2 linked regions of the Thiorhodovibrio frisius genome follow. The protein of the gene in region 1 interacts with the protein of each later gene in a pairwise test. Links are inferred from orthologs where the notes say so. Each region holds a gene or a part of one and is shown on either strand. Other genes may lie near its edges. The genes, in order: Thiofri_RS04295 and Thiofri_RS21570.

What was found.
Region 2: the proteins of Thiofri_RS04295 (region 1) and Thiofri_RS21570 interact in binary tests that used the Escherichia coli proteins (3 or more experiments, as listed by UniProt). The link is inferred for Thiorhodovibrio frisius from one-to-one orthologs.

The regions. Positions count from the first base shown.
Region 1 is NZ_CP121471.1:866,961-870,051, reverse strand. Bases 317-3,091 are described here. They hold Thiofri_RS04295 (bifunctional tRNA (adenosine(37)-C2)-methyltransferase TrmG/ribosomal RNA large subunit methyltransferase RlmN), read right to left. Parts: upstream 2,370-3,091; coding sequence 1,263-2,369; downstream 317-1,262. Other genes in these bases: ndk (nucleoside-diphosphate kinase), read right to left, coding at 2,402-2,830; pilW (type IV pilus biogenesis/stability protein PilW), read right to left, coding at 406-1,230; Thiofri_RS04305 (helix-turn-helix domain-containing protein), read right to left, coding at 317-369. Outside these bases: more of Thiofri_RS04305, read right to left, coding at 1-316.
Region 2 is NZ_CP121471.1:4,727,359-4,730,658, forward strand. The notes cover bases 263-3,246. They hold Thiofri_RS21570 (DEAD/DEAH box helicase), read right to left. Parts: upstream 2,477-3,246; coding sequence 1,049-2,476; downstream 263-1,048. Other genes in these bases: Thiofri_RS21565 (uracil-DNA glycosylase), read left to right, coding at 263-1,015; Thiofri_RS21575 (hypothetical protein), read right to left, coding at 2,576-3,004. Also shown: more of Thiofri_RS21565, read left to right, coding at 1-262; Thiofri_RS21580 (hypothetical protein), read left to right, coding at 3,284-3,300. UniProt on the Escherichia coli protein: DEAD-box RNA helicase involved in the assembly of the 50S ribosomal subunit at low temperature. Exhibits RNA-stimulated ATP hydrolysis and RNA unwinding activity. Acts before DeaD.

The sequences.
Region 1 (3,091 bases):
CAGTGGGGCCAGCGGGATGGCAAAGGAACGGCTGTTATCTGCTCGCGCCCGTGCGACAGGCATGGTGGGATGACTATCGGCTGGCTGCACGCGCCGATATTGATCGAGCAGCGGGGCCGGATCCAGCCCGAGTGTGCGCGCATAGGCGCGCAGATAGCCGATCACGAAAACTTCGCTCGGCAATCCCTCGTAGTGGTCGTCCTCCAGCGCGGTGATGGTGCTGACAGACAAATGCAACTCGGCCGCGATCTGCGCCAAGGTAATATTGGCCGTCTCCCGTGCCACTCTGAGCTGCCGTCCAACGCTGTCGTGAAGTGGATCGACCGTATCGGTGTGAAGCGCGGGCGTCGGTTCGTCAATGCTGTGCATGGGTTCAGGCCGGTGGCGGATATTGGATGGCATAGTCTAGGGGGCGAGCTCCATGATCTCGGTTGCATCCGGGAAGCGCTGACGCAGGGAGGTTTCAAGTTTCTTGGCCGCAGCGGTGTTGCCCAGCGCGCGCTCGATGCGCACCGCAAGCAACAAGGCCTGGGGCGTGGCCGCATTTCCGGCTGCGACATAACGTGCCATATAGCCGCGCGCGCCCTGGGCATCGCCATTCGCGAGGTTCTGGCCGGCCATGTTGAGCAGCGCCGGACCGAATCTTGGATTCTTCTCCAGTGCCTGGCGCCAATAACGCTCCGCCTTAACTGTATCGCCAGCACGCCGTGCGCAGTCTGCGGCATTCGCCAGGGCCACCTCCGGGTTGGCGTAGAGCGGGTTGTCGAGCGCCTTCTGAAACTGTTCATCCGCTTCCCGATAACGCGCTTGCTTGCACAGTATCACGCCCCAGGCATTGCGATAGTCAGGATTTTTCGCATCGATCTCGACGGCTTTTTGGAATTGCTTCTCGGCGTCCGCATGCTCGCCAATGCGCTGATAAACAATCGCCAGCATGTAGCGCGCGCGCGCGCTGCCACGATCTTCTCGCACCGCTTGCTTGGCGCGGGTCAAGGCGGCATCAATCTGACCGCGTTGCAGATAGGCGGAAGCCATGTTGACGTAGAGATCAGCCGGGCTTTCCGGCGCAGTGCCAAGCTCGACCTGGAGATCGTGATCGTCGAGGTCGTCCTTGTCACCGCTCGGCAGCAGGGTCGTGCAACCCGAGCCAAACAGGGCAACCGCCAGCGCAGTGGGCAGCAGGAATCTGAATTGATGTCCGGCTTGATCAGTCGGCAGCGGTCCGGTCAAAGCCATTCTCCGGTGAATGAGCGCGAGTTCGGTCATGCTGCTGGCCTCGCGAGGTCCAGCTCGACCCGCTGCGGCGCCCCGCGCCGGCGGTTTTCGACCCGGCCAACGAGCTGACCGCAAGCGGCGGCAATGCCGTCGCCACGCGTTTTGCGGGTGGTGGTGACCAGACCAGCGCCGATCAGGCGCAGGCGAAAGGCATCGACCCGCTCGGGCGGACTGGTCGCAAAGCCGCTGCCGGCAAATGGATTGAACGGGATGAGGTTGACCTTAGAAGGCACGCCCTCGAGCAGACGAATCAGCGCTTTGGCATGCGCTAGGCTGTCGTTGACGCCATCGAGCATGACATACTCCCAGGTGATGCGTCGCCGCTTGTCGGAACCGGCGTAAGCTTTGCAGGCAGGGATCAGTTCCTCGAGCGGATATTTGCGATTGATCGGCACCAGTTCATCGCGCAACGCATTGTCCGGCGCATGCAGCGAAACCGCCAGCGAGACATCGGCAACCTCTTTGAGCCGGTAGATATTGGGCACCAGCCCGGAGGTGGACAGGGTCACCCGGGTCTTGGCCAGCATATAGGCCAGATCATGTTGCATCACCGCCATGGCCTGCACCACGGCGTCGAAATTAGCCAGCGGCTCGCCCATGCCCATCAGCACCACATTGGTTGGGGCAAGACCAGTGCGACGAGTCGCGGCCCACACCTGACCGATGATCTCACCTGGCGTCAGGTTGCGGCTGAAGCCCTCACGCGCGGTGGCGCAAAAACGGCAGTCAAGCGCGCAACCAACCTGAGATGACACACATAGGGTACGTCTTTTCCCCTCCGGGATGAAGACCGTCTCGACCCGCTGCCCATCGCCCAGCTCGAGTATCCATTTCACTGTGCCATCGGGCGCCGGTTGCTCCAGCGCGATCCGGGGCAGTTCGCAGGGGCACCGCAACGCCAGGGACTGACGCATGGCCGCCGGCAGGTCGGTCATGAGATCAAAATCCAGCACGCCATGCTTGTGCACCCATTTGAACAGATTGCGACCATGAAAGGCCTTGCCGCCATGCGCAATGGCGAGCTGCTCGCAACCCTTGAGGTCCAGCTCGAGCGGATTGACAGATTCTTCTGCGTTCAGCAATGGCGTGTTCATTAATGGTCGATTCAGGATGGCCGATAATCCGCTCAGCGGGTGCGCACGCAGACCCCCTCAGGGAAGAAAAAGGCAATCTCGGTCGCCGCCGTGTCAGGTGCATCCGAGCCATGCACGGCATTTTCGGTAAAGGAGTCGGCAAAGTCCGCACGAATGGTGCCGGGTGCAGCTTGGGCGGGGTTGGTGGCACCCATAATCTCGCGGTTAAGCGCGATGGCGTCTTCGCCCTCAAGCGCCATGGCAAGCACCGGACCCGAGGTCATGAAGCCGACCAGCTCGTCGAAAAACGGCTTGCCCTGATGCACCGCATAAAACGCAGCGGCCTGTTCGCGGGACATGTGCAGCATGCGAGCGGCGAGAATGCGCAACCCGGCTTTCTCGAAACGGTCACAAATAGCGCCAATGGCATTCTTGGCAACCGCGTTGGGTTTAATGATGGACAGGGTTTGTTGGACGCTCATGCTGACTCCTTTTGGGCTTGCGCCCGATAAAAAACGAAACTAGGTGCTGGATCGGCGGTGATCGGCAAACTGCGCCAACAGCTGGGCTCGCCTTTCAGGTCGGCCGCCATGATCCAACGACAGCGCACAAGTCTAATCGGGAAAGCGCCCGAAAATCCATCCGTCAAGCGCAAAATATACCAAGCGGACATGGATTTTCGACTTGTCTCGGACCGGGCAGCGGTCACTGGGGATGCAGTAAACCCTGCCCATGGGGCTTCA
Region 2 (3,300 bases), 3.9 Mb from region 1 along the record:
GCGCGACAGCTTTGACGCCGAACTGGAGACCTTCGCTGAAGGCGAGGTGAGCGCCGACCTCGAGAGTGGCAACGAGATGGCGCTTCCCGCAGCGCCGCCAACCCAGGGCCACGCCAGCACCACAGGCCTGGCGACGCCGGCTGCAGCCTCATCGACCAGCGGGTTGGCTGGTATGGCTGCGGCCAGAGCGGCCCTGGGCGCTGGAGGGGGCACTGGTGCAGGTAACGGCGGGAACACTGGGACATCCGCTCAGGCAAGGCATGCTGCCACCAGGTCTTCACAGCCACCAACGCCCCCACCGACGCCAACCCAGCCAGCCCCTCTCCCACCGGACACGCCTATTGCCTCGGCTCGTCCGCCAGTGCCCTCTGGCCCCGCGACCGGCAGCCCTGCACCGCCGCCAGCCCAGGCCCCAAATGCCGCCGATGCCCAAGCCATCGCCGCCATGGACTGGCCAACACTGGAGACCGAGGTCAGCCAGTGTCGGCGCTGCGGGCTGTGCGAACGCCGCAGTCAGACCGTCTTTGGCGTCGGCAACCGCCAGGCCCGGTTGATGCTTATCGGCGAGGCGCCTGGAGAAGACGAGGATCGTCAGGGCGAGCCCTTTGTTGGGCGCGCCGGGCAACTGCTCACCCGCATGCTCGCCGCCATCGATCTGCCACGCGAGCAAGTCTACATCGGCAATATCATCAAATGCCGCCCGCCCGGCAACCGCGATCCGCTACCCGAGGAAACCGCCATCTGCCGCGCCTTTATCGAACGCCAGATCGCGCTGGTCGCCCCGCAACTGCTGCTGTGCCTTGGGCGCATCTCGGCGCAGGCGCTGCTGCAAACCGGCGACGCCTTGTGGCGACTGCGCGGGCGCTGGCACAGTTTCGGCCCGGAGCGGATTCCGCTACTGGTGACCTATCACCCATCCTACTACCTGCGCACCCCGGCGGAGAAGGCACGCGGCTGGGAGGACTTGCAGCAGGTTGCGCGGCGCCTGCGCGACCTCTATACCGAAACCCCTTGAGATTTCGGCTCGTTCTGGGGCCGGGTGACCTGGTCAAGATGGCGACCTAGGTCCGCGTGGACGACCAAGCTGTTTACGATCCCGCCAGCGGCCCTTAGGCTTGACTGCCGTCGCGGCTTGAGCGCCAGCCCCCTTCGGCTTACCGCTGCGTGACCCCTTCGCCTTGCCGCGCTTGGGCGGGATGCGAAAACTGGCTTTGAGGCCGGGCAGTACCCGTTCCTCAAGTTCCAGCCCCAGGTAGCGGCGGATGTTGTCCATGCGATGCCAGTCGGCTGCCGTCACCAAGGTGACAGCGAGGCCAACAGCGCCAGCGCGTCCGGTGCGCCCGCTGCGGTGCAGGTAGTCATCACCACGCGGGGGTGGATCATAGTGCACCACCAGATCCACATCAGGAATATCCAGGCCGCGTGCGGCCACTTCGGTGGCCACTAGCATGCGCAGCTGACCAGCACGAAACAACCCGAGCACCCGCTCGCGCTCACGCTGGTCCAACTCCCCATGCAGAGCAGCGGCGCGATGGCCCGCAGCACGCAACTGCCCTGTCAACTCCAGGGTGCGCTCGCGCTGGTTGACAAACACCAGCGCCAGACGTACCGGCTCGGTGCCCAGCAGGCCAAGCAATTGCGCCTGTTTCTGCACCAGGTCATTGCTGCGGATAAGCTGATGGCGGATCAGCGCAGACGGCGCGCGCGGGGAATCGATGCGCAACACCTGCGGCTCACGCAGCGCAGGACCGATCAGGCCCTGAAGATGGCGATGATGCAGGGTGGCCGAGAACAGCAGCGACTGGCGCGCGGGATTGCAACACTCCAGGATGGCCAAAACGTCCTCGGCAAAGCCCAGGTCGAGCATGCGATCAGCCTCGTCAAGCACCAGGCATTCCAGATCGCCAAGGTCCACCTCACCGGCGCGCAGCTGATCGAGCAGGCGCCCTGGGGTGGCGACAATCAACTCGGGGTTCTTGCGCAGGATGGAAATCTGGCGCGCCCGCGACGCGCCACCGATGATGACCCCGATGCCAAGGCGACTGTAGCTGCCCAGGGCAAAAAAATGCGTCTCAATCTGGGTTGCCAACTCGCGCGTTGGCACCAGGATCAGCACCCGGGTCGCGGCACGCGGCGCCGGGCGCTCGAGCAGGCGCTGCATCACGGGTAACAGAAAGGCGGCGGTCTTACCCGAGCCGGTGGCGGCGGCGACCAGCAAATCCGCGCCCGCAAGCGCAGCGGGAATCACCGCCTGTTGCACCGGCGTCGGTTCGCTAAAGCCCGCCTTGACCAGGCCCCGTTGCAGGGGCTCTGCCAGTGGGAAGACGGCAAAGCCGGTTTGGGAGCCGGTTTGGGAGCCAACTTGGGAGCCAGTTTGGGACTCAGCTAGGGGGCTGATCGGAAGACTGGCTTCAGAGTCCGCCCGAGGAGGGTTCTGTACGCTGTTCTGCTCGGGTATCATCCCGCTAGCTTTCATGGTCCCGACCACCCCTGATAATGAATCCGTCTGATTCACAGTAAGGATACCCGAAAACTCACACCCGAGTGCTCTGCCGCCAGCACGACCAGAACGGCTTTAAGGGTTCGCCGATGCATGCACGCCATGATCGGACAACCATTTGACATCCAGTTCCCAATCCACCCGCTCGACATCCGGCTGGCCGAGTATCAGAGTCTGAGCGCCTTTTTGGTGCTTAATCAACTCCTGCTGGGCGGCAACCATGGCGGGATCACCCTGATCCTTGCCGGCCAGCTCGGGGTGAATCACCTGCAAAAAAAGATAGGCCGGAAAACTTTGATTGCGTGGCGTAGACAGAATAGCCAGACCATTTTCGAACGAGCGCACCCGGAACTGATAGGGATAGTCGGCCAGGGTGGAATCAGCCTCAAGCAGATTATTTAGTTCCCAAACGCGCGGTTGCCAGCTAGACTTAATCCAAAAGCCCAGCACCAAAACCACAATCACGCCCAGAATAATGCTGTAATTTCGCGTAAAACTGTCCATTTTTCATCAACCTCTTTCGTGGAGTCGCGCGCACTCTCTGGTCAGCCTGTGACTCAGCCCTGATCAAGCCTGCGCTGTTTGAATGAGGCACAGCTTGATGGCAACACGAATGATTGTCGATGAAATTAGTCAACCATTGGCCATTTCCCTCACGCCGCCGGGAAGCCTCCATGGATGGATTTACGGCGTCCCCCGTGGCCGTCACCCGGCCCAGAACGAGCCGAAATCTCAAAGGGTTTCGGCATAAACAAATCTCTCGCTTGAGGATGCATCGGAACCATGACAAAACATTTATT